DNA from 4 places in the Streptomyces sp. NPDC093149 genome. Region 3 is predicted to be linked to each of the others. Evidence: riboswitches for the same ligand, from Rfam matches in the RefSeq annotation. Region 3 holds a riboswitch; each other region holds the start of a gene.

The links. A riboswitch is a leader RNA that binds a small molecule or an ion and turns the genes downstream of it on or off. The one in region 3 is predicted to bind cobalamin.
Region 1: it holds a riboswitch for cobalamin, as region 3 does, so the genes downstream of both, ACIQCZ_RS13660 (HoxN/HupN/NixA family nickel/cobalt transporter) here and ACIQCZ_RS32220 (ABC transporter substrate-binding protein) in region 3, are expected to answer to the same signal.
Region 2: it holds a riboswitch for cobalamin, as region 3 does, so the genes downstream of both, ACIQCZ_RS34705 (hypothetical protein) here and ACIQCZ_RS32220 (ABC transporter substrate-binding protein) in region 3, are expected to answer to the same signal.
Region 4: it holds a riboswitch for cobalamin, as region 3 does, so the genes downstream of both, ACIQCZ_RS12285 (ABC transporter substrate-binding protein) here and ACIQCZ_RS32220 (ABC transporter substrate-binding protein) in region 3, are expected to answer to the same signal.

The regions. Positions count from the first base shown of each region.
Region 1 is NZ_JBIVON010000004.1:1,148-8,790, reverse strand. Features, by position in the region: gene ACIQCZ_RS13675 (MFS transporter) at 1-1,066, shown strand, start outside; gene lysA (diaminopimelate decarboxylase) at 1,347-2,702, shown strand; partial or broken gene ACIQCZ_RS13665 (MFS transporter) at 2,789-3,169, opposite strand; cobalamin riboswitch at 3,678-3,882, shown strand; gene ACIQCZ_RS13660 (HoxN/HupN/NixA family nickel/cobalt transporter) at 3,910-4,998, shown strand; gene ACIQCZ_RS13655 (ABC transporter ATP-binding protein) at 5,072-5,845, opposite strand; gene ACIQCZ_RS13650 (FecCD family ABC transporter permease) at 5,842-6,873, opposite strand; gene ACIQCZ_RS13645 (ABC transporter substrate-binding protein) at 6,961-7,643, opposite strand, start outside.
Region 2 is NZ_JBIVON010000017.1:21,220-28,862, reverse strand. Features, by position in the region: gene ACIQCZ_RS34715 (dihydrolipoyl dehydrogenase family protein) at 1-931, shown strand, start outside; gene ACIQCZ_RS34710 (family 16 glycosylhydrolase) at 1,068-1,946, opposite strand; partial or broken gene ACIQCZ_RS34705 (hypothetical protein) at 2,150-2,384, opposite strand; cobalamin riboswitch at 2,374-2,500, opposite strand; gene ACIQCZ_RS34700 (histidine phosphatase family protein) at 2,526-3,155, opposite strand; adenosylcobalamin (AdoCbl) riboswitch at 3,278-3,371, shown strand; gene ACIQCZ_RS34695 (CbtB-domain containing protein) at 3,417-3,632, shown strand; gene ACIQCZ_RS34690 (CbtA family protein) at 3,661-4,434, shown strand; gene ACIQCZ_RS34685 (GNAT family N-acetyltransferase) at 4,552-5,061, opposite strand; gene ACIQCZ_RS34680 (hypothetical protein) at 5,203-5,373, shown strand; gene ACIQCZ_RS34675 (tetratricopeptide repeat protein) at 5,493-5,861, opposite strand; gene ACIQCZ_RS34670 (hypothetical protein) at 7,203-7,448, opposite strand; gene ACIQCZ_RS34665 (hypothetical protein) at 7,538-7,643, shown strand, end outside.
Region 3 is NZ_JBIVON010000013.1:161,322-168,964, reverse strand. Features, by position in the region: gene ACIQCZ_RS32235 ((2Fe-2S)-binding protein) at 1-437, opposite strand, end outside; gene ACIQCZ_RS32230 (ABC transporter ATP-binding protein) at 434-1,222, opposite strand; gene ACIQCZ_RS32225 (FecCD family ABC transporter permease) at 1,219-2,202, opposite strand; gene ACIQCZ_RS32220 (ABC transporter substrate-binding protein) at 2,271-3,257, opposite strand; cobalamin riboswitch at 3,296-3,419, opposite strand; partial or broken gene ACIQCZ_RS32215 (ATP-binding protein) at 3,518-3,610, opposite strand; gene ACIQCZ_RS32210 (hypothetical protein) at 3,815-4,042, shown strand; gene ACIQCZ_RS32205 (transposase) at 4,055-4,177, shown strand; gene ACIQCZ_RS32200 (hypothetical protein) at 4,669-4,917, opposite strand; gene ACIQCZ_RS32195 (RlpA-like double-psi beta-barrel domain-containing protein) at 4,907-5,110, shown strand; gene ACIQCZ_RS32190 (cell wall protein) at 5,122-5,736, shown strand; gene ACIQCZ_RS32185 (MauE/DoxX family redox-associated membrane protein) at 5,768-6,670, shown strand; gene ACIQCZ_RS32180 (potassium transporter TrkA) at 7,128-7,643, opposite strand, start outside.
Region 4 is NZ_JBIVON010000003.1:392,609-400,251, reverse strand. Features, by position in the region: gene ACIQCZ_RS12290 (FecCD family ABC transporter permease) at 1-416, opposite strand, end outside; gene ACIQCZ_RS12285 (ABC transporter substrate-binding protein) at 413-1,423, opposite strand; cobalamin riboswitch at 1,515-1,704, opposite strand; gene ACIQCZ_RS12280 (beta-ketoacyl-[acyl-carrier-protein] synthase family protein) at 1,782-3,005, opposite strand; gene ACIQCZ_RS12275 (acyl carrier protein) at 3,002-3,277, opposite strand; gene ACIQCZ_RS12270 (acyl-CoA dehydrogenase) at 3,538-5,409, opposite strand; gene ACIQCZ_RS12265 (beta-ketoacyl-[acyl-carrier-protein] synthase family protein) at 5,423-6,700, opposite strand; gene ACIQCZ_RS12260 (hypothetical protein) at 6,887-7,643, shown strand, end outside.

The DNA of each region.
Region 1 (7,643 bases), on a different contig from region 3:
CGACCGGCTCGGCTGCAAGAACGTGATCGTCACCGGATGCGTGCTGCGGACCGTCGGCTTCGCACTGCTCGGCCTCGTCGATTCGCTGCCCGCCCTGGTCCTCGCGTCGGCGCTGACCGGCTTCGCGGGCGCGCTGTTCAACCCGGCCGTGCGGGCCCATCTCGCACGGGAGGCGGGGGAGCGCCGCGTGGAAGCGTTCGCACTGTTCAACGTCTTCTACCAGGTCGGCATGTTCGTCGGTCCCTTGATCGGTCTCTCCCTGATCGCGCTGAACTTCCGGATGGTGTGCGCGGTGGCGGCGCTCCTCTTCCTCGGGCTCACTCTCGTACAGATCAGGGCCCTGCCCGACCGAGGACGTCCGTCCGAAGCGGGCGAGGGGCGCCAGGGAGTGCTCGCCGACTGGCGCGCCGTGGCGTCCAACCGCCCCTTTCTGCTCTTCTCGGCGGCGATGATCGGCTCGTACGTCCTGTCCTTCCAGGTCTATCTGGCGCTGCCGCTCCAGGCGCAGCGGGTGGCTCCGGGGAGCGGGGACGGCGTCACCACCGCGCTCTTCGCCGTGTCCGCCGGTGTCGCGGCGGCCGGGCAACTGCGCATCACCGCCTGGGCGCGGGCGCGCTGGTCGCCCGGCCGCTCGGTCGTGTACGGCCTGGCGCTGATGGGCGGCGCCTTCACACCGCTCGTGGTCGCCGGGGCACCGCCCGGGGGAGAGGGACCGCTGATCCGGGCGGCGGCCCTGGTACCGCTGTTCCTCGCGGCCGCCCTGCTCGCCCTCGGTACGGCCCTGGTGTACCCGTTCGAGATGGACACCGTCGTCACGCTCTCCGGCGACCGACTGGTCGCCACCCACTACGGTCTGTACAACACCGTCTCGGGCGTCGGGATCACCGTCGGGAACCTCGCGACCGGAGCCGTGTGGGATGCCTCCGCCGAGCAACCGCGCCTGCCCTGGCTGATGTTGTGCGGCGTGGGCCTGATGTGCGCCGCCGCGGTCGCCGCCTTGATGCGGACCGGGAGGCTCGGTCCGTTCCGGGCCGGCCGGGCGAGGGAACCGGTTCCGCAGCGGTGAAGGGCGTGGGCGGCCACGGGGACCGCGCCGCACGATGCGCGCCGCACAGGTGAGGGGCGCAGGGCGAGCGGTCTTCGTCAAGCCGGCGTCAAAGGCCGGGTGTGCGGGGTCAAGAGGCCGCTAACAGGGAGGCACGCCCCCGGGTGGGCGGGCATAGCGTCACCGGTGCGTCCCGGTCCTCGGCGATCCGGGGCGCTGTGTCCGTCTCCAGGAGAAGGACCCGGCTCGCGAGCCCGTCTCCTGCGTCGACCTTCCACCGACCGGGGGGAACTCCATGACCATGCCCTTGCCGGGACCGTCGGCGCCGTCTCCGGCGGTGCCCGCGCCGCCGGACCACGCCGACGGCCTGTCCGTCTGGCCCGCTTCGGCACGACTCGCCTCCCACGGCGATGTCGAGGTGGGTGGCGTCTCCCTCGTCGAGGCGGCGTCACGGTTCGGCACCCCGGTCTATCTGCTCGACGAGGCCGAGGTACGGGAACGCTGCCGCACCTACCTGCGGGCCTTCCCGGACGCCGAAGTCGTCTACGCGGCGAAGGCGTTCCTCTGTCGCGCCCTGCTGCACTGGGTGCGGGAGGAGGGCCTCGGCCTCGACGTCTGCTCCGCGGGCGAGCTGGAGCTCGCCGTCACCACCGGGTTCCCGCCCGAGCGCATGGTGCTGCACGGCAACGCCAAGAGCCCCCAGGACCTGAGCGCCGCGCTGCGCCTAGGCGTCGGAAGGATCGTCATCGACAGCGCGTGGGAGATAGCCCGGCTCTCCGCACTCGTCCCCGACGGCGCCCGGCAGAAGGTCCTGGTGCGCGTCGTTCCGGGCGTGAGCGCAGGCAGCCACGCGGCGATCCGCACAGGCACGGACGACCAGAAGTTCGGGCTCTCCCTCACCGATGGGAGCGCCCGGCACGCCATCGCCCGGATACTCGACCAACCGCGGCTCGAACTGGTCGGCCTGCATTGCCACATCGGCTCGCAGATCACCACCGTCAAGCCCTACCTGACCGCGCTGCGACGGATGGTCGGGCTGCTGGCCCAGATCCACCACCAGTACGGAATCGTCCTGCCGGAGCTGGACCTGGGCGGCGGTCACGCGGTCGCCTACCGGCCGGGGGAGACCGCGCTCGACATCCCGTCCCTCGGTGCCCGCATCCGCGGCGAACTGGCCACGAGCTGCGCCGCGGCCGGTATCCCCGTACCCCGGCTCGCCGTCGAGCCGGGCCGCGCGCTGGTCGGGCCCGCGGGTGTGGCGCTCTACCGGGTGCTCGCGGTCAAGCAGACCGGCGACCGCGTCTTCGTCGCGGTGGACGGCGGGATGAGCGACAACCCACGGCCCGCGCTGTACGGGGTCCGTTACGCACCCCGGCTCGTCGGCCGCCGCTCGACGGCCGGGCCCCGTACGGCCACCGTCGTCGGCCGGCACTGCGAGGCGGGCGACGTGCTCGCCACCGATGCGCAGATGCCGGGCGACATCCGTCCGGGCGATCTGGTGGCCATCCCCGTCGCGGGCGCCTACCACCTCTCCATGGCGTCCAGTTACAACGCGGTCGGCCGCCCGCCCGTGGTCGCCGTCCACGACGGCGGCGCGCGGCTCCTGATCCGCCGCGAGTCCCTCGCCGACATCAAGGGCCGCGACATCGGTCTCTGAACCACGCATCCACGTCGGTGGAACGCCCCGCAACGCGTGGTGGACCGGGGCCGTGAGCGATCCGGGGCCCGGCCCTGCCCGGGCGGCAGGCTGAGAACACCGACGAGGAAGGCGACGCCGAGCAACGCCGGAGCACCGAGCAGACCCAGCAGATACGCGGCGGGGATCGCGGCCAGTGCCGGAGCGCGGCCCAAGTCCGCCAGCATCATCACGTCGCGGGAACGCCGACGGCCCACCCACGCACCGGCGAAGAGCGAGATCAGCAGGATGGGTGCCTGTTCCACCGCACGCATGACTCCGACTTCGGCGGCGCCGGCGTCCAGCGTCACCACGGCGATGAGCGGCAGGACCACCTGGGCGGCCTGTGCCCCGAGTTGAGAGGCGGTCTGCCCCGCCCAGAGCCTGCGGAAGTCACCGTCCCGCCACAGGCTCGGCAGGGCCGGCCGACCGGAGCGGGCCGCCTTCACCGCGGGCCTCCTGCCCGCGGACCGCCGGGCAGGCCCGGCCTGCCGGGCGCCAAGGTCACACGGAGCCCCGAAGGGCGAGCCGCGTCGAAAGCCCCCTCGGAAGCGGGACCGCGTGTGCGCCGGACGATGCGACGGTGTGCGGGCACGGCAGGAGAATCGGACGGCACAGGGCCCCCTTGAGCTGCTGAGAACGGCGCCCGCCGCGCGGCGCACAGCAGGTGCGCCGGCCCGGGCGAGGGAGGGTTCGCCGTGCCGCGGATCGAGGGCAGCACGCGATGACGGGCCGGTCGCGGCCTACAGGGTCAACGCGCGCTCGGGTGACCGGGCATCTCAGCTCCTCAAGGGTCTTCGGGTGCCGAAGGCAGACGGACGGCAGCCTTTCGACGAAGGGAATTTCGCCGGGCACCGAGGAGGAGAGGGAGGACCACGGCCCGACGCCCTGCCGGAAGTTGAGGCCGTCATCCCCCTGGCCCGCCCGCCCGGCTTGTGGGCGCCGCTCACCACAACGCTAGAGTGGGTGCGCCGTGGTGTTCGGGAAGACCGGTGACAGACTCCGAGGAGTCTCAGGCCGGAGCGGCCCTCGCCACTGTGATCGGGGAGTATCCGTCCCAACGACTGCCACTGGCCGCAGAGCGCGGCTGGGAAGGCAGGGGCGGACACGAGCGCGAGCGAACCCGTCAGCCAGGAGACCGGCCACGGCATCTCACGAAGTCATCCACGAGGTGCTGGAGCGTGACCGTATGACCCTGCCCGATTCCGCCGTGTTCACGTGGCGGCGCGAGGACACCGTTCGAACCGTGGGGCTGCTCGCGGTGATAGCCGCCCTGCACGTGGTGGCGTTCGGTGTGCTGTTCCTGCTCGTCCTGCCACAGCACTACGAGGTCGGTTCCAAGGCGTTCGGCATCGGGCTCGGGATCACCGCGTACACGCTCGGCATGCGGCACGCCTTCGACGCCGATCACATCGCCGCCATCGACAACACGACCCGCAAACTGATGGCCGACGGCAAGCGCCCCGTGTCGGTCGGCTTCTGGTTCGCGCTCGGACACTCCAGCGTGGTCATCGCCATGGCCGCGCTGGTCGCCGGAGGAGCGCGGCTGGCCGGGGTACTGATCAACGAGAACTCGGGCACACACCAGGTGCTCGGTGTGGTGGGTACGACCGTCTCCGGATCCTTCCTCTATCTCATCGCCGCGTTGAACCTGGTCGCACTCGTCGGCATTCTGCGCGTGTTCCGGGCGATGCGGGCGGGCCGGTTCGACGAGGCCGAGCTGGAGCAGCATCTGGACTCGCGCGGGTTCATGAACCGGATCCTCGGCAGGTTCACCCGGTCCATCACGAGGCCGGGCCAGATGTATCCGCTCGGCTTCCTCTTCGGTCTCGGCTTCGACACCGCCACGGAGGTCACCCTGATGGTCATGGCGGGCAGCGGGGCCGCGGCGGGCCTGCCCTGGTACGCGATCCTGTGCCTGCCGCTGCTGTTCGCCGCCGGAATGAGTCTGTTCGACACGCTGGACGGGACGTTCATGAACTTCGCCTACCAGTGGGCCTTCTCCAACCCGGTGCGCAAGGTGTTCTACAACCTCGCCATCACCGGCCTGTCGATCGCCGTCGCCTTCCTCATCGGCACGATCGAGCTGGTCACCATACTCCACGACAAGCTCGGTCTGCGGGACCCGGTCACCGGCTGGATCTCCGGCCTGGACCTGGGCAACGTCGGCTACATCATCGTCGGACTCTTCGTGATGGTGTGGGCGGCGGCCCTGGCCTACTGGAGGATCGCGAAGGTCGAGGAACGCTGGACGGGCCGCGCTCCCGGCGGTGGCTGATGCCGTGTCGCACACCGCCGAGAGCCCCGCGCCGTCGAGCCGCCCGGTCCGGCCCGCGGTGGGACGGGCACGGTCACACGGCCGACCGGTGATCGAAGGCGATCAGCGGATCACCGGTCAGCGGATGCTCGACCACCGCCGCCCGCACGCCGAACACCTCCGCCAACAGGGCCGGAGTGAGCACCTCCAGGGGAGTGCCGGACGCCACCAGCGCTCCTTCGTGCAGCACATGCAGGCGGTCGCAGACCGAGGCCGCCGCGTTCAGGTCGTGGAGCGAGACCAGTGTGGTGCGCCCCTGCGCCCGCAGCAGTGACAGCAGCTCCACCTGGTGGCGCACATCGAGGTGGTTGGTCGGCTCGTCCAGCACCAGGACATCCGGGTCCTGCGCGAAAGCCCTGGCCAGCAGGGCCCGTTGGCGTTCGCCACCCGACAGCGCGGAGAATCGGCGGTTCCCGTACCCTGCGAGACCGACCCGTCCCAGGGCCCGGGTGACGACGGCCCGGTCCGTCCCGTCCTCACCTGCGAAGGCCCGCTTGTACGGGGTGCGGCCCATCACCACGATCTCGTGGACGGTCAGATCGAAGTCCCCACCGCGCTCCTGCGGCAGAGCGGCGACATGCCTGGCCGCTTCGGCGGGCGGCAGCACCCCGATGTCCGTACCGTCCAGGAGCACCCGGCCCGCTACCGGGCGCAGATGCCGGTAGACGGTGCGCAGCACGGTCGACTTGCCGCTGCCGTTGGGGCCGACCAGCCCGGTGATCTCGCCCGAGGACGCGATGAGATGCAGCCCCGAGACCACGGTACGGCCGTCGTAGGCCACCCGGAGGTCGTGTACGTCGATTCTCATCGGCCGTGCTCCGAACGCCGGTCCAGCAGAAACAGCAGGACGGGCGCGCCCAGCAGCGCCGTGACCACACCGATGGGAAGCTCCTGATCCGGCAGCACGGTGCGGCAGAGGGTGTCGACGACGACGAGGAGCACCGCACCGGTCAGCGCGGACACGGGCAGCAGCCTGCGATGGTCCCCTCCGACCAGCAGTCGGCACAGATGCGGCACCAGCAGCCCCACGAATCCGATGGCGCCGGAGACGGACACGAGCACGCCGGTCAGCACACTGGTGACCACGAACATCTCGCGCCGCAGCCGCACCACGGAGACACCGAGCCCGGCCGCCGTCTCGTCACCCATCAGCAAGGCGTTCAACGCCCTGGCCCGGCCCTGAAGCACGGCAAGGCCCAGCACGACGGCCGCCGTGGGCGCGGCGAGCGAGCTCCACTGCGCACCGCCGAGGCTGCCCATCAGCCAGAACAGCACGCCCCGGGTCTGCTGCTCGTCACCGGCCCGCAACACCAGATAGCTGGTGAACCCCGCCAGGAACTGTCCGATCGCCACCCCCGCCAGCACGAGACGCAGCGGCGAGAAGCCACCGCCTCGCCGGGCCACCGTCCAGACCAGAGCGAACGACAGCAGCGCTCCGGCGAACGCCGCGCCGCAGACGCCCAGCCCGAACAGACCCCCGGTGCTCGCGCCGAGGACGATCGCCGCCACGGCCCCCAGAGAAGCACCGTTGGAGATGCCCAGAAGGTGGGGATCGGCGAGCGGATTGCGCACCAGGGCCTGTACAGCGGTGCCGACGACGCCGAGTCCGGCACCCACGACGGCCGCGAGCAGGGCTCGGGGGACCCGCAGCTGCCACACGATCAGGTCCCGGGTGCCCGGCCGCGCGGCCCCGCCGGTCAGCCGGTGCCCCACCGTCGACCACACCTCGGACACCGCCACGTGCGAGGAACCCCAGGAGACGGCGGCCGTGAGCCCCAGCAGCAGTGCCACCGCGAGAGCGGCGGCCACCCACCGGGCGGGAAGGGGCCGCAGCACGTATGCGGATCCCCCGGCGCCGGGTGCTTCGGGCCCGACCGGGCCAGGACGACCGGCCGCCTTGCCGGCCGAGCTGTCGAGGGCCATCTACCGTCCGCCCTCGAACCGGTCGGCGTGCACCGTGCGAGCGATCTGCTCGACCGTGTCCGCGTTGCCGACGCCGGCGATGGTGGTCCGTTCCGAGCGAATGCGCAGAAACCTGCCCTCCTCGACCGCGGTGAGTCCGCGCGTCGCCGGGAACGACTTGAGGAACTTCTCCGCCTCGTCGAAAGCCCTGTCGTCGGACGCGGCACTGCCCCGGTTCCTCACGGCCAGCTGGATCCAGTCGGGGTTCTTCTCGACGACGTCCTCCCAGCCGACCTGCTTGTGGTCGCTGTCGCAGTCGCCGAAGACATTGCGCGCACCGGCCAGCCTGATCACCGCGTTGGCCACCTGTTTCCCGCACACGGCCATCGGCTGTTCGGTCCCGCCGTCGAAGTCGAAGACGAAGTACGTCGGCCGCCGGGACTCCGGCAGATCGCCCAGGGCCCTGCGCACCGCGGAGATCTTGCCCTCCATGGCGTCGACGAGGGCATCGGCCCGTTCCGAGGTGTCCGTGAGCGCCCCGAGCCGCCGGATGTCGTCCGTCACGTCGGACAGATCGTTCCTGGGCCCTTCGCGTATCGATGCGCAGGCGGTCGACCGGAGTTGCACCACCTTGATTCCGGCGGCCCTGTACTCCTCAGGCCCGGGGACCGTGTTGTCGCCCCCCATGCCGCCCATCGAGGAGA
Region 2 (7,643 bases), on a different contig from region 3:
GGCGACGAGCGCCAAGAAGGTGCCCGGCCGCCTCGTGATCGTCGGAGGAGGCGTGGTCGGGACCGAGATGGCCACGGTCTACCAGGCCCTCGGTGCCCGCGTGACGATGCTGATCCGCGGCAAGGGACTCCTGCCGAAGATGGAACCCTTCGCGGGAGAGCTGGTGGCGCGGGCGCTGGGGGAGGCGGGCGCCGACATCCGTACCGGGGTCACCGCCACCTCGGTACGGCGTACGGCCCCGGACGGGCCGGTCTTCGTGGAGGTGGACGACGGTGAACGCATCGAGGCCGACGAGATCCTCTTCGCCACCGGCCGCGCTCCGCGCACCGATGACCTCGGCCTCGAAACGGTGGGCCTGACACCCGGCTCGTGGCTCACCGTCGACGACAGCTGCCGTGTCGACGGCACCAGCTGGCTCTACGCGGTCGGCGACGTCAACCACCGTGCGCTCCTCACGCACCAGGGCAAGTACCAGGCACGCATCGCGGGCGCCGCGATCGCCGCCCGTGCGGCGGGCGACCCGCTGCTGGAGACCGACCGCTGGAGCGCCCACACCGCCACCGCCGACCACGCGGCCGTCCCCCAGGTCGTCTTCACCGACCCCGAGGCGGCCTCGGTCGGTCTCACCCTCGCCGAGGCCGAGCGGGCCGGACACCGCGTACGCGCCGTCGACCACGACCTCGCCGCCGTGGCGGGCTCCGGCCTGTACGCGGACGGCTACCGGGGGCGCGCCCGCATGATCGTGGACCTCGACCGGGAGATCCTGCTGGGTGTCACCTTCGTCGGACCCGGCATCGGTGAACTGCTGCACTCGGCGACGGTCGCGGTCGCGGGCGAGGTCCCCATCGCCCGGCTGTGGCACGCCGTCCCCTCCTATCCGACGATCAGTGAGATCTGGCTGCGCCTGCTGGAGACGTACCGGGACGCGTGAGCTCCGGCCCGCACACGGGTGGCACGCCGACGTACGCGCCGCGCGGTGGCGGCACGTACGTCGGCCGGGGCACGTCCCTGGCGGTCGCCCCGCCGTCGGCGCGGCCGGGAACCACCGGCGGGGCGAGCCGGGGCGGTCAGACCGGCGGCCGGAGATCGCTGGTGGTGACCCGTACGTGGTCGACGACGAGTTGCTGCGGGAACGAGGTGCCGCCGTCGGGGTCGCCCGGCCAGTAGCCGCCGACCGCGAGGTTGAGGATCAGGAAGAAGGGCTTGTCGAACACCCAGGTGTTGCCGCCGAGATCGGCGGGTGTGCGCCGCTGGTAGACGTTGCCGTCCACCGACCAGGTCACCGAGCCGGGGGCCCAGTCGACGGCGAAGGTGTGGAAGTCGTCGGCGAACGCCTGCCCGCCGGGCAGGGTGTACGCGGCGCCGATCCCGCCGGAGCCGGAGTAGCCGGGACCGTGCAGGGTCCCATGGACCGTGGACGGTTCGAAGCCGACGTTCTCCATGACGTCGATCTCGCCCGAAGCGGGCCAGCCGACCTGGCCGATGTCGTCGCCCAGCATCCAGAAGGCGGGCCACATGCCCTGTCCGCGCGGGACCTTCATCCGGGCTTCGACATGCCCGTACTTCTGCGTGAACCGGCCCGATGTGTTCAGCCGTGCCGAGGTGTATTCACACGTGCCGTACCAGCACTGGTAGTTCTTCGGATTCTCCCGGCGTGCGGTGATGACCAGATGGCCCTGGCCGTCGAGTGCCGCGTTGTCGTTCCCGGCCGTGTAGTACTGCCGTTCATGGTTGTTGACGTTGTCGCCGGTCTCGATCTGCCACTTCGCACCGTCGACGGCGGAACCCGCGGGGCCGTCGAAGTCGTCGGTGAACGACCCGGCCGCGGTGGCGGCCCGCGGTCCGGGGACGGATGCCCCGGCCGCGGGGCCGGAGGAGGCCGAGACGAGGGCGAGTGCGGAGAGGGCGGACACCAGCAGGCGTCGGGTGAGGTGGGGGGACTTCATGGGGGGTCCTTCCCGTGCGGTTCGCGAGAGTGTCATGTCTATGACAACCCTCGGTGTGGGGAACGGGGGAGAAGGCTTCGTTCGTATGCGATTTAAGAAGTGAACCAAGAGCCTGTCAAGGCTTTGGTACGGACCACACTTCTTGCACGGAGGCGTACGGTGCGCGGCCCGGGACGGGCGCCCGTCCCGGGCCGCGCGGCGGATCAGTGGGCGGTTTCGGCCACCGTCGCCCGTACCTCGACGGCCGCCGAGACCAGGTTCTCCAGCGAGGCGCGCACTTCGGGCCGGCCCCGCGTCTTCAGGCCGCAGCCGGGATTGACCCATAGCCGTTCGGCCGCGGAATCGCTTCGAGTCCCTTACGGAGCGGAGCGACCGCCTCGGCCGTGCTCGGCACCCGCGGGTGTGGATGTCGCACACGCCGGGAGCGGCCTTTCTCGGACATGACGGCGGTCGTTCCCACTCATCGCTGCGGGGCAGTCCCGGATTCCCACCGGGTTCCCTCTCGCGACGCGTCTGTCCGGCGGACAAGGCGAACCGGCTGTGCCATCGGACGATGCACTGACCGCGGCCCCCGGCACCTCAGTTGTCCGGGCGCGTGGTGGCGGACCGAGGAAGCCGGCTTTGCGGAGCGGGGGACAGCGGCCGACCGCAGCGCAGGTTCCACCGTCCCGAGCGGCCGCTGAGCCCGGTCAAGGTGAGCGGGGCGACATCCAGCCGCCAGAACGCCTCCGCCGGCAGAGCGAGCGCCCGTACGACCATCGCCCGCACCACGGCGGGCTCGACGACCGCCAGTACGGGGCCGCCCTCCTCGCCGTCCCCGGGCTCAAGTGCCGCCAGCAGGCCGCCGATCCTGGCGCAGAACTCCAGCAACGATTCGCCGCCGTGCGGAGCCGCCGACGGATCGGTCATCCAACGCGACACCGCTTCCGGCTCGCTGCCGCTCACCTCGGCCAGTCCCCGTCCGCTCCAGCGGCCCATGTCCCAGCCACGGAGCGCGGGTTCGGGTCCGGCGCGCAACCCCAGCGCGTCGGCGGTCCCGGCACACCGTTCGGACGGCCCGCGCAGATACCGGTCGGCCGGTGGCACCGCCGCGGCGGCGGCACGTGCCCGCCGGGCCCCCGCCGCGTCCAGCGGGGCATCGTCGTCGATGCGGGCCTCGCGCAGCGCGGAGTTGAGCGCCGGTGAGATCAACATCAGCTGTACCGTCATGGCCCGGTCAACTCCCTGAACTGTGGCCTCTCGCGTGCTCCCACCTTGGCACGCGGGCGTTGCGGTCCCGCCGACGGCACCGTGGCCCTGTTCGCTCCCAGGGGGTATCGTCCGACGAACATGACGAAGGTGTGACGGAAGTCCGGTGAGAATCCGGCACGGTCGCGCCACTGTGTACCCGTATCCGTACGGGAAGTCAGACCCGCCACCTTCGTCCCAGGCACCACGATCGGGACGCGTGTTCCCTCAGGAGGTTCTGCCATGGCACAGAGTGCTGTCCCCGCCACCGCCGTACCGGCGATCACCCCCATCTCCCTGAAGTCCATTGCCCCTTGGGCGGTCTTCTTCGGCATCCTCATGCTCGTACTGCTGTACTTCGTCGGCGCGGAACAGGGCGCCACCGCGGTCATCTCCGGCGAGGGCGTCCACGAGTGGGTCCACGACGGTCGCCACCTCCTCGGTTTCCCCTGCCACTGACGCGCCGTCCGATCCAGGGGAAGACCTCATGAACTCCATATCTGTCAGAGCCCTGCTCGTCCGCGGCATGCTGGCCGGCCTCGCCGCGGGCGCGCTCGCACTGGTCGTCGCCTACTTGCTCGGCGAGTCCCGGGTGGACGCGGCCATCGCCCTCGAGGAGTCGCACGGCCATGACCACGGCGGCGGTGAGGAACTCGTCAGCCGCACCGTGCAGTCCACCGCGGGTCTTGCCACCGGTGTACTCGTCTTCGGTGTGGCGATCGGCGGGATCGCCGCCCTCGTCTTCTGCTACGCCCTCGGCCGGATCGGCCGATTCGGCCCACGGGCCACGGCCGCCCTGATCGCGGGTGCCGCCCTGCTGGCGGTGTACGTCGTGCCGTTCCTGAAGTACCCGGCCAACCCGCCGGCCGTCGGCAACCCCGACACCATCGGCCGCCGCACGGCCCTGTTCTTCCTGATGGTCGCCCTCAGCGTGCTGCTGGCGGTCGCCGCCGTCATCCTCGGCAAGCGGCTGGCTCACCGCCTGGGCAACTGGAACGCGACGGTCATCGCATCGGCCGCCTATGCGGTCGTGATCGGGGTCGCCTACGCGTTCCTGCCCTCGTTCAACGAGGTCGGAAGGGATTTCCCGGCCACCCTGCTCTGGGAGTTCCGGCTGGCCACCCTCGCGGTACAGGCCACCCTCTGGGTGACCTTCGGTCTCGTCTTCGGCCACCTGACGGAACGGCTTCTCGTGCCGAGGGCCGACACCGTCGCGACGGGAGACGGTACGGCGAACCGGGTCGCCGCCACCGCCGGCTGACCGGCGTACCACTCACCACCAGCGGGACGGCGGAACCCGCCGGGAGCCTCCCGGCGGGTTCCGGGTTCCGCCCTCCCGCCCGACGTGGCCGTACCCGGGAAACGGACGGACGCGTCCTCACTGCTCCACGCCCTGCCGGCCCCAATCGATCCGGTAGTACTTCAGCCGCGCGTCCTCCTTCTCCAGGCGCATGCCGACGGCTGTCATGACGTGCTGCGACGCGAGGTTGTCCAGGTCGGTGTCACCGTGCACACAGATCACTCCCTGCTCGCGGGCGAACCGCAGCAGCGCGCGCAGCGCCTCGGAGGCGTAGCCCTTTCCCTGAGCCGAGGGAACGAGGCCGTAGCCGATCGTGACGTGCCCGTTCTCGTCCGGGGCGCCATGGAATCCCATCCCGCCGATCACAAGGGAGTCCTCACGGCGACATATCTCGTACGAGCCGAAGGGGCTCGGATCCCCCGTCGTCGCGCAGGCGTCGAGGAAACGCTCGGCCGCGGCCATCTCGCCGGCGGGCGGGTATCCCGGCGCCCAGCGGGCACCCTCGCCCGGCGTGCCGGACATCACCTGCAAGGCGTCGGAGGCGTTCATCAGACGGAGCAGGAGGCGGGGAGTCTCAAGGCAGGTCATGACCGAGTGAACTATCACGCGGGGCGGGTGCACGGCATCAGGATTGTCCGGGAGGGATGTCCACCGGGCAGCGGAACGGCGTCCTGCGCGGTCTTGCGGATCCGGGCGAGCTGGGCGCAGCGATGTCAGGGACGGCGGCTGATGTCCGTCGCCCGCCCCTCGATCTCCGGCGACGCGAGCATGTCGCGGTGGGCCCGCGACGCCGTGCACGCCGCGGTCTTCGCCCCGGACATGTCCGGCACGTCCGCCGACACGGACGACGCGTGGGTCACCGCGTCCGAGGGTCGGGTGCCGGCCACCGGGCCCGGCTGAACGCACTGCTGCGACAGCCGCCCGACCCGGAAATCGCGCAGGTCGAGGGCGCCCTTCTGACGGAATGGCTGAACCGTCCGTCGAACGCCCTCAACGACCGCTGGGACCCCGCACGACCGTCAGGCGCCGGTCCTCCGGTCACCGTCGAAGTCGAAGTCCCCGGAGAACGCCGCCGCCATCCGCAGATGACCGGTCGCCTCCGCGCTCCGACCCTGGCGCTCGAGCGTGCGGCCCAGCATCAGCCGGGCGTACGGCTCCACCGGGTCGCGCTCCAGGACCGCCCGCAGCTCCGTCTCGGCCCTGCCGAGCCGCGCCGAGTGGTAGTAGGTCCGGGCCAGCAGCAGACGCGGGGAGACCTGCTCCGGCGCCTCCTCGACCAGCCCTTCCAGAATCCGGGCCGCAGTCATGTACTCCTTCGCCTCGAAGAACATCTGCGCACGGTCCCAACGCTCGGCGGCCGTACCGAACTCGAAATAGGTGTCGCTCACTTGACTCCTCCTTCACGGACCGTCGCCGGACCCGCCCTGCTGCTGACCGCGCCATGCGCTCGGTCACGCTTCACTGACCCGAACATAGCGCATTGGTTGAATATTCCACTAAATTATCGGCGTGGGTCACGGGCGCCCCCGGGCCCGCGCGGGAATAGGTTGAGCGCCATGAACAACATCCTGCCCTGAGCTGTGACAGGTCAGGGGGGGTTGCCCCACCTGACCTGCAACGCAGCATGCAGGTTCGAGTGGTTCGTCGCATCTTCGCGCAGCACGTTGCAGCGATCTGCGTGATCATTTTCCCATCGGTTTCCCAGTTTCCCGCCTGGCCGAGGGGGGAGAGTCTGGACGAAATCGCCACAGGGGCCGGAGACCAGTGCTGCTCTCCGGCCCCTGCTGTCTGTCCTCCCCAGCGTCACTGGAGACCCGCCGTGTGCGACTGGGATCTCACGCCGCGAACAGGGGGCCCGAGGGGACGCGATGACGGGGTCGTGGCATCCAGCCGTCTGTTCTGGCGCGCGCAGTGCCGGCGAGCGGCAGGGAGGGAAATGCTGACATCCGCGGTGCCTCAACTGGCTTCCGGCGTATCGCCGCCGGGTGCTCCGGCGCGGCGACGAATGGTGACGGCGTTGCGGCCGCCGACGCCCGATGCGTTCTTCGGCTTCCGCGCGATGAAGTCGGAGGCTTCGCCCAGGACGAAGCCGCCACCACCTCAGAGGTGATGACGGCTTGGGGATGATGGGTGGAACAGGCGCGGTATACCCCGTGCTCGCCCCCGGCGGTGACATCGGTCCTAGTTCTGCCATGCCTCGCATGGACTGCTAATCGCGCCTGCCTATGGGGCACTTGGCGCATGCTGAGCAATTTCCGCCTTGGCGCTTCACGAGTTCCCTCATAGTGTGCTGCTCGGCAGAGTTATGCAGTACCCAAGGCGGCACCATGCATACGATCTTGTCGTCGATCTCGCCTCGGAAGCCGTAGAAGTCTGGCCCGAGATCCAAAACGAGCATCTCGTGCACGGAATCACTGAAGCCATCCTCAGGTTGTTCGCATTCCGCCTGCCGGCTTTGCTGCGGGTCAGAAGTCATAGATGCCGCCGCATAGATCCCGTATGTGGGGGCCATATGCCGTGGCTGCTGACCGAATGCCGCAGTGCATATCTGCGATCTGTAAGCATATCGAGTGGATTCGGTTCTCGGTGCATGTAAATTCCTCGCGAGTGGCTTATCCTCGTGCCGTTCACCTGTCGAGTGGCGTCTAATCCGTCTGTCAAAGCTTTCTCGGAGAGCCTATCGACTCGTATCTGACTAGTCAATCGAGTCCTTCCCGCTCGGTGCGGGCCTACGTGAGGTGGGTCGGCTCGTGGTTCCCGGGAGTGCAGATCTCCCACAGTGGCTCGCGCAGGTGCCAGGCACGGTGCAGGGCCTCGGCCTCGTGGGTCGGGCCGATGGCGTGGCGCTCGCGCCACGCCTCGCAGGTTCCGCTGTCCGGCCACCGGTCGGGCAGCCATGCGGCATAGGCGGTGATCAGGCGAATGTCCAGGTGGATTCGGGCCGTTGTGAGGGACGGTCCCCAGCGGACTGTCACTGCCGTGTCGGTCGCGGTCTATCCAGAAGACGGGATGGCCGCGCTCAACGGGCTGCGTCCGAACCGCGATGGAGAAGGTACCCGGCGTCTTGTTGAGGCCGCCTGAGCTGCGCTTTTGGGCGCACGCGCCACTCACTTATGCGCGGGCCGATTTCCCGGATTGGGACCTCAACCGGGCACTGCGGGCGCTGCGGC
Region 3 (7,643 bases):
TCGGCGATGGGCAGCAGATGCCCGCCGAGCACGGTGCGGTGCAGCAGCCGTACGGCGTCCTCCCCGGCCCGGGGCAGCAGCAGCCGGGCCCTGCGCACCCGGACTCCGCCGATCCCGTGCGTGGCGGGGCGCACCAGGACATTGCCGGACCGCATGTCCGGGACCTCGTCGTGCAGCGCCCAATGGAGCACGGCGGCGGCAGTGACCCAGCCCGCGTACACCGCCATCAGGGTCAGCGCGGTCGCATGACCGGTGCGGTGGCCGCTGCCGGTGCGCTCGCTCTCCAGCAGACTGGACAGCTCCACGCCCGCCGGATCGGCCAGCCGGTCGGCTGCCAGCCACAGCCCTGCTTCGTTCGCTGGCGGTTCGCCTTCGGTGACCTGCCAGCGTGGTCCGTGCGGCAAGGGTGTCCAGACGGGGGAAGTCTTGCCGCTCATGAGAGCGGGAGGTAGACGACATTGGGGGAGCCGGTGACCGGGTGGACGCCGACCCGGGTTCGTATCCCGTAGACCTCGGCCAGCAGTTCTTCCGTCAGTACCGCGTGCGGGGAGCCGGATGCCACCAGTCGTCCGGCGCTGAGGACGAACAGCCGGTCGCAGTAGGAAGCGGCCAGGTTGAGGTCGTGCAGCACCAGAAGATTGGTGGTGCCCAGCGTTCTCACCAGGCCGAGGATCTCCAGCTGGTAGCGGATGTCCAGATGGTTCGTGGGTTCGTCGAGCGCCATCAGCCCCGGTTCCTGGACCAGGGCGCGGGCGATCAAGGCCCGTTGCCGTTCCCCGCCGGACAGCTCTTCGAACCGCCGGTCGGCCAGGGGCGCCGCCCCGACGCGCCGCAGCGACTCGTCGATGTGGCGGGCGTCGTCGGCGTCGTCCTGCTCCCAGAACCGTTTGTGTGGGCTTCGGCCCATCGCCACGACCTGGCGTACGGTCAGGCCGAAGGTGCCAGGGCTGTCCTGCGGTACGACGGCGACGCGGCGGGCCCGCTCCTTCACACCGAGGCCCGCGGCGTCCGCTCCGTCCAGCAGGATTCGACCCGCTGCGGGGCGCAGGGCGCCGTAGACGCAGCGCAGGAAGGTGGTCTTGCCGCTGCCGTTCGGCCCGACCAGGCCGACCGTCTCGCCGGGGGCGGCGTCCAGCGTGACCGCGTCGAGCAGGGTGTGACCGGCCACCTCGTAGCTGATCCCTTCGGCGGCGAGCGCCGTCGGGGACGGTGCCGGGCTCATCCGGTGATCCCTTCGGTACGGCTGGAGCGGCGCAGCAGCCAGAGGAAGAACGGGCCGCCCACCAGGGCGGTGATCACCCCGGCGGGAATCTCTTCGGGGGCTGCCACGGTCCGCGCCAGCAGATCGGCCAGCAGCAGGAAGGCGGCCCCGCCGAGCGCCGCCACCGGCAGCAGTCTGCGATGGGACGCGCCGACGATCATTCGGGCGGCGTGCGGAATCATCAGGCCGACGAAGCCGATCGCCCCGCTGTAGGCGACCAGTACGCCGATGATCAGTGACACCAGCACGAAGACCCCGCCCCGGAAGCGCCCGGGGTCCAGGCCGAGGCTGCGTGCCCCTTCCTCCCCGGTCAGCAGCAGATCCAGTGGACGGGCCAGGCTGATCAGGAGTACGGCCCCGAAGCCCAATATTGAGGCAGGAAGCGCCAGTTGGTCCCAGCGGGCGCCACCCAGCCCGCCCAGTGTCCAGAACAGGATCGCCCGCACATGCTCGGCCCGGGCGGACAGGACCAGGATCAGGCTGGTGAACGCGGACAGCACGTACTGGATCGCCACCCCGGCCAGAATCAGCCGGCCCGTTGTCATGGTGCCGCCGCGCCGGGCCATCGCGTAGACGGCGACCAGCGCGGCCATGGACCCGGCGAACGCAGCAATGGGCAGGGCCACGTCGGTGGCCGCCCCGGCGCCGACCCCCAGCACGACGACCACGGCAGCACCCGCTGATGCCCCGGACGAGGCGCCCAGCAGAAACGGATCGGCCAACGGGTTACGCACCAGCGCCTGGAGCACCGTGCCCGACAGGGCCAGCCCGGCGCCGACGACGGCCCCGAGCAGCACCCTCGGCAGTCGTACCTCCCACACGATCGTCGGGTACGCACCAGTGCGTTCACCACCCAGGACCGTACTCAGTACCTCGCCCGGCGGGATCCGTACCGGGCCGAGCGCCAGACCGGCCACCGCCGCAGCGAGCAGCAGCACCATGAGAACGCCGATCACGACGGGGGGCGAGCGGAGGACGGACTTCGGACCGGGGCGGGCGTACTCCGCGCTCACGGAGTGCCGGGGTGCAACTGCCCGGCCAGGTCCTGCACGGCGTCGGCGACGCGGACACCGAGCACGGCCGAGGACAGCGGGAGTACCGCGAACTTCTTGTTCTTGATCGCCGGCACGTCCGCGAGCGCCGGATCGTTCATCAGCCGCTTCTTCTTGGCCGCCACCGAGGTGCCTCCGTAGTCGTAGATCACGACCACCTCGGGCTTGCGCTTGATGACCTGCTCCCAGGCCACGTCGCCGAAGGTGGCGTCGAGGTCCGCGAAGACGTTCCTGCCCCCGGCGAGCCGGACGATCTCGTTGCCGATGCCCTTACCGCCAGCGGTGAACGCGGAGCTGTCGCCGGAGTCGTACACGAACACCGAGGGACGCGAGAAGCCCTTGAGATCTGCCTCGACCGCCGCGATCTTCTGCCGCTCCTCGGCAAGCAGCTTCTTGCCGCGCTCCGCTACGCCGAAGGTCCTGGCGACTTGGGTGATCTCGGTGGCGAGCTGATCGATACCGACCTTGCCCTGGGTGCAGTTCTCGATGTTCAGCCGGGTGTTGATGCCGTCCTTCTGGAGCCCCGCCCGGTCCTGGCCCTTGGCCTTGTCGAAGGCGCTGCTGTACCCGCCGTACACGAAGTCGGGGTTGGCGCCGAGCAGCACCTCCCGGGAGGGGTACTCCTTCGCGAGCACCTTGGTCCTGGCGTACGCGGACCGGTACTTCGGCAGGATTCTGTCGTCCAGGTAGGCCGTTCCGGCCAGCCGGTCCTGGAGCCCGAGGGCCAGCATGATCTCGGTGACGTGCTGGTTCATGGTGACGACTCGCTTCGGCGGGGCGTCGAAGGTTGTCTTCGTACCGCAGTTGGTGACCGTGTAGGGAAAACCGTTGGCGGCCGGTACGGCCTCTGCCTTGCCCTCACCGCCCGTGCCGGAACCGCAACCGGTGAGCGACAGCAGAAGCAGCGGTATGAACGCGAGTGGTACACGGCGGATCCGGGGCATGGCCGAGCCTTTCCGGGGGATGTCCTCGTCCCCTGGGTTGTACGAGAAGGCGGCGCGGCCAGTATCTGGCTTCCGGACTGCTGCAGCCCGGTCACAGTGGCGGGACCGTACCGGATTCACACCGGTTTCCTGACGCGCGTCGCCTGAGTTTCGGAGCCCATTCTGTCAGACCGCGTATTCAGGCAGGGCCTGCCCCTCGCACTGTTGGTCCCGATCCACCCCGGACGCCGATGTCCGCGACGACCGAGGGTACACAGCCAGAGGGGCTGGTAGCCGACCTCGTCGACCACAAGGACGCTCGGTCGCAAGCAGGTGCCGAGCTTGTTCGCCAGCCGCCCGGTGGTTTGGGCGCTGTCAGATCCCAACGGCCCATACAGCCACCCTGCCCCCAACACCCCACCCACGTCCGAAGATCCGAGAAACAGTGCCTCTAGCACTCCAGTCGTGCTTCTCCATTTGTCCTGGTCACAGGGACCCTTTTGAAGCCTATTGGGCTGACACTCTGTCAGGGTAGCGGTGGTTCGTGACTCACTCGATCACGGCGCGTTGAACCAGTCATGGAGACGGAGAGCGATGTCGAAGTTGGTCTGTGGGATGCCGAGTTGGACTCGCTGCTGCTGCGGGTGGGAGAGCGGTTCGGTCGGGCCGAGCCGCGGCGGCGGATGCGGGACCACGTGCGCGGCTTGCTGGGCTCGGTGGGCCGCAAGAACAGCTGGCAGATAGCCGAGCACGCGGGCCAGGACACTCCGTACGGGCTGCAGCGGCTGCTGTCGTGGCGCCAGTAGGACCCGGATGAGATCCGCGACGACCTGCGGGACAACATAGCCGAGCGGCTCGGTCGGCCGGACGGCGTGCTGATCGTCGACGACACCGGTTTCCTGAAGAAGGGCACCGTCTCCGCCGGGGTGCAACGGCAATAATCCGGCACCGTCGACCACACGGAGAACTGCCGGATCGCGGTATTCGCCGCCTATGCCTCCGCCAAGGGCCGGGCGCTGGTGGACCGCGAACTCTATCCGCCCAAGTCCTGGACCGAGGATCCCGCGGCACATCGGAGCTCCGGTGGTCGGGTGACCTGGGAGGTTCCCTTGATCACCGGAGCTTCGTTGCGTGCGCCGCCGTGGTGAAGGTTCGTCACATCCCTGTGACCTGCTGGTTCTCGGAGCCGCCAGGACTATGAATCAGCCCTGGGAGATGAGCGTCGGCGCGCCGTGGGGAGGGCTTGGCGCCGTCGATCGACGCGGAGCCAGGTGCTCGACTCATGCGGAACGCGGCCGTCTATACAACCTGCTTGTCTACGCGCATCATTGAGTTGCTTCGCTCGGACAGCCATCCTCGGCCGGAACGCGGTCGTCTCCCTTTGACGTGTTGCGGCGGCGGCCGAGCCAGAGATTGTCATGTACTCGTCAAATCAAAAGAAAGGCAACACGATGGCTTGCGGATCAACCAGCCTGTGGGCCGGTGAAACCAGCTGGTTCTGCTGCGGCAACGCCTGGGGCCCGTGCTCCAGCGCCGGCGGCGGCGCCTGCGGTAACTGCCAGTCCAGCGCGTACCACGGCGCGTGGCCCAACGCCTCACAGGCATGCTGGAACATCACCCGGCCCGACCTCTGTGGCGAGAACATACCCAGACGGGGCTGCGGTGCGGTGATGAACGTCAAGCACCAGTGTTCAGGCGCGACGGTGTGCATCACCATCACCGACTGCGGCCCGCGCACCAAGGACTGGTGCGGCGAGGCGACTTGCTGCAACGGCACCTGCCGCACCAACCGTGTCCTCGACCTCACCCCGGCAGCCTTCTCGGCGATCGGCAACCTGAGTTCGGGCAAGCTGCCGGTCTACATCTACGAGTGAGGAGCGCCGACATGACCGTACGACACGACCGGGCCGACGGGATGCGCAGGCGGCGCTTCCTCACCAACGCCGCGCTGGGTGGGGCGACCATCATCGGCGCGACCGCGCTCGGCGGACTTGACGCCGAGGCCGCCTTCGCCGCGGAACCCTCGCTCGACCCCGCGATAGCAACGTCCACCTTCGTGGAGGGGCGGATCACGGGCATCACCGGCAGCATTCTGGAGGTGGCCGGGTCCAACGGCGGCCATTCCCGGGTTCAGATGACCAACGTCACCAGCGTGTGGAAAGTCCGCGCCACCACGGCCGAAGTGATCGAGGTCGGCGACGGGCTCTACGCGCGCGGCGTCACGATGCCCGACGGCACCGTGGCCGCCGACGCGGTGTGGGTGAACATCGTCAATCTGGACACGCAGATCCGCGGCATCGCGAAGAACCGGCTGCACCTCGCCCACGGCCGGCACGAACTGGTCGGTCACGTCGCCCCGGACGCCAGCGCCTCCTACGCCGGCCGCGCGCTGACGTCCGACCTGTCCCGGCTGCGCATCGGACAGAGCGCCCAAGTGCTCGGCGCCTGGCGGCCGTCCGACAACTCCGTGGATGTCGTCCGCATCTCCGTCGGGCACTGATGCGGGCCCAAGGACACAGGGAGAGGAAGAGATGCTGTCACTGACAACGGGCCTGGCCCCGCTGGTCCTCGCGGGCCTGCTCGGGTGGACCGGAGCGGTCAAGATGTTCAGCCGAGGCACCGCACAGCAGGCGCCGAAGACGGCACTGGCTCGCATTCTGCGCAGCAGTGAGCGGGCTACGACAGTGCTGCGCGCGACCGGCGCGGGTGAACTCCTGATCGCCGCGGGTCTGCTGATGACGCCGGCGAACCCGGTGCCGGGGGCTGCCGCAGCGGTCCTCGGGGCGGGCTTCCTCGTCTACCTCGGCTATGGCCGGACCATGGCGCCGGAGTCCTCCTGCGGCTGTTCGGCAAGTGAGGACACCCCCATCACCTGGCGGGCGTTCGCACGGGCGGCGGTCGTGGTCATCGGCGGGGTCACGGTGGCGGTGACACAGGGCACCTGGTGGTCGGCGATCTCCGAGCGGCCTGCCGGCGCCCTGGTCCTCCTGGCCGGGGCGGCGGCGGTTCTGGTCGCCCTCTCGGCCGACCTCGACCGATGGTGGCTGCTGCCGCTGCGCCGGACGAGGCTGCGTGTCTTCGGCCACCCGCTCCTGGGAACCGTCGGCAGGGACCGGGTGCCGGTCGCGGCGAGTGTCGAACTCCTGGAGAACTCCCTCGCCTGGCAGGCCGCCGCACCAGTGGTCCGGTCCGCCTTGCTGGACCACTGGGAGGAGGACGGCTGGCGCATTCTCCAGTACTCGGGTGTGTACGGGGACCGGGAGAACGCGCGCCCGGTCGCCGTGGTGTTCGCACTCGACGCCACGGCCGGGCGGGACACCGGTGACGACCCGATCGTCCGTGTCAGTTACGTCGACATGGACAGCGGGGAGGCGGTGGCCATGGACGAACTTCACGCGGTGCCGTCGCGGAGGGCCCTGCCGATGGCGGGCTGACGCCACGTACGGTTGCCCCGGCCCGGTTCGGTCGTTCGGTCACCTCACGGCGGCACGGGTGCCCTGACCTGCTGATCCCGATCGCCGAGCACCACAGTGCCCGCGAGATCGCGGTCGGCGGCAGGTCCGGGCACGAGCAGGCAGGCACCTGGACCGGACGTGTGCCGGCGGCGGAGGACGGGAAGCGACCGCCCGTCCCGTCCCGTCCTCCGCACGTGTGCGGTGGGTGGCGTCCTTCGACCACGTGCGGGGAACCGGCGAAGGCGGTGTGGTCGCGGTTCGGGGTGCCGCATGCCGAAACGCACGCCCCGCTCGACCGGCATGGCGAGGTCGCCCTGCGGGTTTCGGACCAGCGGCCGTGATCCGGCCGAGGGGGTCGACGCGCTCCCGCGGTGACGCGCAGACTGCTGTCACCGCGGCGCCCTCAGGAACCACCACCGCCACTGGGCCACCACGACTACCGGCCGCGCCCGTCGCCGCCCACGGGAGCAGCCTCCCCTTCGGCAAAGACGACGACCGCGTCCTTCGAGCCGAACACGAGCGGGGCCGATTTCGACGGGTTGAGGAAGATGCCGTAGTTGGGAGGCTCCTCACCGCGCCTGGCGAGCCGATAGCCGATGGCGGTCTCCCCCCGTCGCCGTGCGGCCTCGATCACCGTGGCGAAATTGGCTTCGGCACCAGGGACCACATAGTCGGATGCCGGCTTGATGTAGATCTCCGAGCCTTCCGGGTTGAACAGATCGGTGAACACGGCGTGCAGATGGCGGTTCTCGGTGAGCTGGGTGAGCAGCAAGCTGATCACCTTGGTGCTCACGATGAAGTCGTCGGCCTTGGTGACCTGGGCGACCTCACGGTTGCCGTCGTCGTTCATCTCCGTGACGATCGAATACGGGTCACCGAGCGACTCCTCGATGTCCCGCAGATGGAGCAGGGTCACCAGGGTCCGGTCGTCTGCGGGGCCGGAGGCGATGGT
Region 4 (7,643 bases), on a different contig from region 3:
ACGACGACCACGACCGCTCCGGTCGACGCACCGGAGGAGACGCCGAGGACGAACGGGTCGGCGAGCGGGTTGCGGAGCAGGGACTGCATGACGGTGCCGCACACTGCGAGCCCTGCCCCGCACACCGCGGCGAGCAGGGTGCGCGGCATGCGCAGGTTCCAGACGATGCCGTCCCGGATCGGCGTGAGCCGTGACCGGCCCCAGCCGAGGTGGGAGGCGGTCGTGGACCATACGTCGGCGACGGAGATACGGGCGGGGCCGATGGTGACGGCGATCGCGACGGACAGCACGAGCAGCGCGATGCCGCAGCCCCACAGGACTCCGCCGCGCAGCTTCCGCGGCCCCGTCGTGCCACGCACGCCGGCCGCGGGGGTCCGTGACGTGTCCGGGGCCGCGGCGCGTCCGGTCTCCGTCATCCCGCGAGTCCGAAGGCGCGCAGCCCGGCGGCGACGCGTTCCACGCCCTCGACCGTCCGGACGGACGGGTTCATGGCCTGGCCGCTCAGCAGGACGTACCGCCGGTGCCTGACGGCGTCCATGTTCCGGGTGACGGGGTTGGACTCCAGGAATTCGATCTTCTTCGCGGCGCTCTCGGCGGTCTGTGCCCTACGGGTCAGGTCGCCGATGACGAGGACGTCGGGGTTGCGGTCGGCGACGGTCTCCCAGCTGATCTGGGGCCATTCGTCCCGAGTGTCGTCGAAGACGTTCTTGGCGCCGAGTTCTCTGGTGATGATGCCGGGTGCTCCGCAGCAGCCGGCCAGGTAGGGGGCCTTGGAGTCGGAGAACCAGTACAGGATGGTGGCGTCGGCGGCGTCGACGCCCTCGGCCGCCTTCTTCACCCGGGCCCGCAGTTGCGCGACCAGCCTGTCGCCGCGCCCGGCCACGCCGAACACCCGGGCCAGTTCGCGCACCTCGTCGTAGACGCTGTCCATGGTCAGTGGCTCGGTACGGGCGCCGTCGCCGCTGCCGCTGTTGTCCTTGCCGGTGCAGTCGGCGGGCGAGACATAGGTGGGGACCCCGAGTTCCTCGAACTGTTCGCGCGGGGCGACACCGCCCTTGGCGAGCGTCGACTCGAACGACGCGCTGATGAAGTCGGGTTCCCGGTCGAGGACCTTCTCCGACGACGGCCGGTTGTCCGCGATCCTCGGGACGCCCGCATTTGCCTTCTCCAGCCCTTTCATCACCGGGTCGGTCCAGGTCGCGGTGGCGGCCAGCCGGTCGGCGAGGCCGAGGGAGAGCAGGATCTCCGTCGATCCCTGGTCGACCGACACGGCGCGCCGCGGTGCGGATTCGACGGTGACGGTGCGTCCGCAGTTCTTCAGCGTCACCGGGTATCCGTCGGTGGAACCGGGCTTCGCGGCGGAATTGCTTGTTCCGCCCCCGCAGGCGGTCAGCAGGACAAGTCCCGCCGAGAACGCGGCCATGGTGCGGACGGGGCTGGATATGGACGGCACGGAGTCCCTCTGCGTCTCTGGGCCCATGCGCGGGGCCCGTTGTACGGCGTCCTGCGCCCGGTGCCGGATCGCAGGTGCCAGCAGGTCTTCGGACTCGGGTTCCTGCGGACGGGACGCCTTCCCAGGACACCCGAGGGTGTTCCCAGTGGCCGTGGCCCCGCCCGTCCCCCTCACCGCTGCGCGTCAGTTCCGGATTCTCACCGGATTCCCTGACTCCTTCGTGGAGTTCGACTGGCTCCGGCAAGCTATCACGGGCCTCTGCGCAGCTCACGGGCGGTGTGGCCGGTGGTACGCCGGGCCGTTTCCCGTCGCACCACCTGCCTGGTGCCTACGGGCTCTGAAGAGCGATCACGGCGTTGTGTCCGCCGAATCCGAAGGAGTGGCTGACGGCACGCCGGATGGGCTGCCGCAGGGGAGACTTGGTGACGCAGTTGATGTCGAACTCGGGCGCCGGGGCGTCCAGGTTGGCGATCGGCGGCACGATTCCGCGTTGCAGCGTCAGGACGGTCAGTCCGGCCTCGATCGCTCCGGCCGCCCCCATGCAGTGCCCCAGGACGCCCTTGGGGGCGGTGACGGGCGGCCGGTGCGGGTAGACCCGGGCGATGAGGGCGGCCTCGGTGGCGTCGTTGACCGGGGTGGCCGTGCCGTGTGCGTTGACGTGCTCGACGTCTCCCGCCGCCCAGCCGGCGTCGCGCAGCGCGATCTCCACCGCCGTCCGGGCCACCGCGCCGGACGGATGCGGACTGATGGGATGGTGGGCGTCGGTGGTGGCCCCGGCGCCCGCGACCAGCGCCCGCGGTGCCGTGCCCCGGGCACGGGCGTCGTCCGCCCGCTCCAGCACCATGACGGCGGCGCCCTCGCCCATGACCAGCCCGGCCCGGTCGGCGGCGAAGGGCCGGCACAGCCCGGTCGCGTCGCCGTCCCGCCGGGCCCCGGCACCGGATCGGGCGAACCCGGCCATGGCGGCCGGATAGATGATCGACTCGGTGGCTCCGGCGATCGCGATGTCGCACTGCCCGGTGACCAGCAGATCGCGGGCGACGGACAGGGCCGTGACGCCGGACGAACAGGCGGTGCACGGCGCCATGCTGGGACCGGTCGCCCGCAACTGGATCGCGATCTCGGCCGCCGGCATGTTCGGAATGGTGAGCAGGATGCCGGACGGCGAGGTGGCGTCGGGCCCGAGCCGGTCGAGCACGACGGCCTGCTCGGTCAGCGAGGCGGAACCCCCGCTGCTGGTGCCGACGACCACCGCGACCCTGCCGCCCTCCCACTCCGCCGGGTCGAGCCCGGCGTCGGCGACCGCCTCCCGGGCGGCGAGAACGGCGAACTTGGTGTACCTCCCCATCCGGAACGAGGTGCGTCCACCGACCGCGGCGTCCAGATCGATTCCGTCGACCGTGCAGGCGAAATCGATCGCGCAGCCTTCGAGAGCCGCGACGGTACGCACCGGCGAGATTCCGGCACACACGCCCTTCCAGGTGGATTCGGTGTCGTTGCCGACCGGGGTGATCATGCCCAGGCCGGTGACGGCGATGACGGGCCTGTTCATCGGGCGTTGCTCATCTGCGCCGCACCGCTCACCGGCGACCCGCCGTCGGCCCCGTCGATGAACCGCGTGATCTCGGCCAGGGTGGCGCCCTTGGGGAGCTTGTCGAAGTCTCCCCGGCCACCCAGCGTCTCCCTGATGAGCACGGCGAACTCGGCGACGGCGAGGGAGTCCATCTCCAGGCTGTCCATCGTGGAATCCGGACGGATCTCGACAGCGGGCACTTTGAAGGTGTGTGTCAGAACCTCGGTGATCTTGGGATGAATCGCACTCATGAGCTTCCTCTCCATCATTCGGTACGACTGCCGGTGACGGCGGGGGCACCGTCCCGACGCCGAATCAACTGGGTGACGTGTCTCCAGTTACGCCTTGTGCCGAACCGATTCGCCACCGCCCTGCCGCGGCTGCGTGCACCACCGGGACAGAACGGCTGCCGTACCCCAGAAGACCAGCAGCGCAGCGCGGACACCGAGGGCTCCGGCCGCCTCCCGCACCGAACGGGATTGCACAGTTGTTCCCGTCCTCGTCACGGTCCTCACCGTTCCCCCCGAGCCGTCGCCCGGCCCCCGCCCGGCTGCCAGCCGGCCTCCGGATCGTCGTACGCCTCGATGTAGTCGGCCCCGGCGATGGGCCAGTCGGCGAGCAGTTCCGGCGGCAGCGCGAAGGAGTCCACGAGGGAGGGCAGGTGCGCGGCGACGGCGGTGATCAGTCGGTCCACGATGTCCGGCAGATCATTGATCTGATCAACCGTCAGATGTCCTGCGGCCAGCAGGTCCCCGCTGTTCCGGGAGATCCGGTCGAGTGCGAACAGCCTCTGCAGGTCCGCCAGTCGCTCACGGGCGGGACCGTCCGGAAGACCGGTCACCGCGTCCGTGTACGCCTCGGCCGCCTGGCAGTGGGCGTGCGCCTCGACGCCACGCAGGGCCGGCCCGGACGCGGCGTTCCACCGTCCCAGCGGATCGCCCTGCGGTGCGCGGCTCATCCGCTCCCTGGCCCGGCCGAACCAGATCCCCTCCAGGGCCGCCAGGAGCCCGCCGAGGAACCGGGGATCGTCGAGGTCGCCGGATTCCCCGCCGGAGGGGGCACCGTGGCCGGACGGTTCGGCGGCGAAGAGCATTTCCGCGGCGGCCTTGGCGTGGATGGCCAGGTTGTCGCCCTCCGCCGTGATGGCGCCTTCCACCCCCGTGATGAGTTCGCTCATGCCGTTGTGTTCCAAAAGCGCCTGCGCACCGCACCGTTCACGGCATTCGACGATCACGGACCTGGCCTGCCAGGTGATCCACCCCTTGGCGACGGCGACCAGGCGTTCCGCCTCCTCGCGGTCCGGACCCGGTCCGTCCGCCCACGCCTCCCAGCGGTCCAGGGCCCGGCGGTGCAGCAGGCTCATCGCGAAGACGGTGGCCATGGCACGGGCCAGCGGGCCGTGGTGGCTGCGGTGGGCGATCACCGGGACCCGACGGGAGCCGCGGGGCCCGGAGATGTACCGGTGGCCGCCGTAGCGCACGGCGATCGCGAGCGTCGCGCGGGCGGAACCGACCGCGCAGGCGCTCATCGAGATCTTGCCGGAGGTGACGCGTCCGATCGACGCGAGGAGGCGGCGCCTGCGGTTGCCGACGGCGCTGCTGAACTCGCCGTCGTCACCGATCCGTCCATGGTCCCCGCCGAGCAACGCGTCGCGCGCCACGAAGACCTCGTCGAAGGAGGTCAGGCAGTGGTCCACCGGGCTCCCCGTGCGCGTGGGAAGCCTGCGGACCCGCACCCCGGGCAGGGCCCGGACGGCGTCGGTGAGCGGCACGAGGAAGAGGAAGACCCCGTGATCGGTGCCGTCGACGAGCAGACGCGCGGCCACCAGCCCCGTCTTGGGCCCGCCCGCCGGACTGGTGTTGGGCATGAACTTCTGGGCGCCGGCGTGGGGGGTGCGCAGAACGAACCCGTCGCGTTCGCGGTCATAGGCGGCCGTGGTCTCGACGGCGGCCGCGTCGTTGCCGTGAGCCACCTCTGTGCAGAGAAAGGTGCCGACGCTCCGCAGCCGCAGAAAGTCCGACAGGTCACGCCGTCCGTCGCCGTCGTGGTCGAGGAGGCTGCCGAGAAAGAGGTTGTAGTGGATGCCCGCCACCGTGGTCAGTGCCGGGTCGACCGGGCCGAGCCATTCGTGCAGGGCCGCGAGGGCACGCGGGTCGGCGGCGAGCCGGGCGCCGCTGTCCAGACGGTCGTTGAGGATCCGGAGCCGCTCGTAGACGAGTCGCAGGCGCTCCTCGGGAGTGCGGTGGTCCGGTCGGCGGAACGGTTCCGTGCTGATCAGCCGCTGCCAGAACGCGTGCTCCCGGCGGAAGCCGTTGCCGAGGAGCACGCCGGTGAGCAGGTCCGTGGACCGTTCGGCGGAGGGGCTGTCGGTCGTTGCGGTCATGAGACGACAACGATCAGTCGACGGCGAGGACACCGGGGGCCGTCCGCGACCGGCCGTCCGCTTCGGCCCGCCGGAAGGCGAGCACGACGTTGTGTCCGCCGAAGCCGAAGGAGTGGCTGAGTGCCCGCTCGACGTCCTGCATGCGGGGCTCCTTGACCACGCAGTCGAGGTCGAACCCGTCCGGCAACGAGTCCAGATTGGCGATCGGCGGGACGAGACCGCGCTCCAGGGTCAGTACGGTGGCCACCGCTTCGATCGCCCCGGCCGCGGCGAGGGTGTGCCCGAGCACGCCCTTCGGGGCGGTCACCGAGGGGCGGTGGGGGAAGAGCCCCGAGATGAGCGCGGTCTCCATCGCGTCGTTCAGCGCGGTCGACGTGCCGTGCGCATTGATGTGGTCGACGTCGTGGGCCGCCCAGCCCGCCTCGCGCAGGGCCGCGCCCACGGCCCTGCGCGCGCCCGCTCCGTCCGGATCCGGGGCCGTGGGGTGGTGGGCGTCGGTGGCGGACCCCGTACCGGCCAGCAGGGCGCGCGGCCGTACGCCGCGGGCGTACGCGTCGGGCGTCCGCTCCAGCACGAGGACGGCGGCACCCTCGCCGATCACGAATCCGTCCCGGTCCGCGGCGAACGGCCGCGACGCCCCCGCCGGATCGCCGGTCCGCAGGGAGAGCGCGCCCATCGCCGTGAACGCGCTCACCACCAGCGGGGTCAGTACGGACTCGGCGCCGCCCGCCACCACCACATCGCACCGTCCGCTCGTCAGCAGGTCACGGGCCACGGCGATCGCGGTCGCCCCGGACGCGCACGCCGTGGCCGGTGCCAGGCTCGGGCCGTGGGCCCGCAGCGCGATGGCGACCTCACCGGCGGCGGCGTTGGGCATCATCATCGGGACCAGGAGCGGAGACACCGCCTCCGGCCCGGCCTCGTCCAGCTTGCGCAGACCGTCGGCGAGCACGGACACCCCGCCGACGCCGACGCCCAGCACCACCCCCACCCGCTCGCCGTCCCAGCGCTCCGGTGACAGTCCCGCGTCCGCCACGGCCTGCCGGGCGGCGACCAGCGCCATCTTCACGAACCTCGCCATCCGCCACACCGAGCGTCCGCCGACGGCCGCGTCCAGGTCGATCCCGTCCACGGGGCAGGCGAAGTCGACCGGCAGCCCGGCCAGTTCCTCGCAGCCGCGGGCCATGGAAACGCCCTCGCACAGTCCCGCCCAGAAGGTCTGCTCGTCCGCGCCCGCGGGGCTCACCACCCCCACGCCCGTCACCGCGACACCCACATCGGTCCGCCCCATGTTCCGCCCCCTCCTCGTAATCGATCACGTCTACCGGTTGTCGAACGGCAGTAGCCCCGGTGAGGATGCGCTCACTGAGCCGAACGGGTCATCGCCGGGCCGAGTGGTCGCGCGTCCGGTGACCGTGTTGGCCCGTCCGCAGCAGTCCGCCGCGCTGTGCGCACCGGCAGGGCATCCCCTGAGGACATGGAAGCGGACGGCGATCGGCCGGAGTCCCCCGAGGCAGGCACGGAACTGGCGGCGCTGCGCGCCAGGGTGGCGGCGCTGGAGGCCCGTCCCCCCGAGCGGCACCGGCTGCGGGCCCGTTCGTTCCTCGCGGCGCTGCTGATCGTCGTCGCGGCCGTCCTCACGCCGCTGAGCATCGTGTCCACCTGGGCGAAGAACCAGCTCGGCGACACCGACAACTACGTGGCGATGATGGCGCCGCTCGCATCCGACCTCGATGTGCAGACCGCGGTGACCGACCGCGTCACCGACGCCGTCATGAAACACCTCGACGTGAAGGCGCTGCTGGCCGACGTCGCCCCCGCGGACCGGCCCGTGGTCGACAAGGCGCTCGGGCGGCTGAGCGGCCCCCTCACCACAGGAGTCTCGGAGTTCGTCCACAAAACCGCCGAAAGGTTCGTCGCCAGCGACGCCTTCGAGACGATCTGGACCGACCTCAACCGAGCCGCCCAGTCCGCGACGCTGAAGGCTCTGACCGGGAGCGCCAGCGGCGCGGTGAAGCTCAGCGGCAACACCGTCACCCTCGACCTGGCGCCCGTGATCGACCGGCTGAAACACGACCTCGTCGACCGGGGGCTGGCGATCGCGGCGAAGATCCCCGAGATCCACACCGACTTCACGGTGCTGACCTCCGAATCCGTCGGCAGGGCCAAGAAGTGGTTCCGGGCTCTGCAGATCATCGGCTTCTGGCTGCCGTTGGTCACTCTCGCGTCTGCCG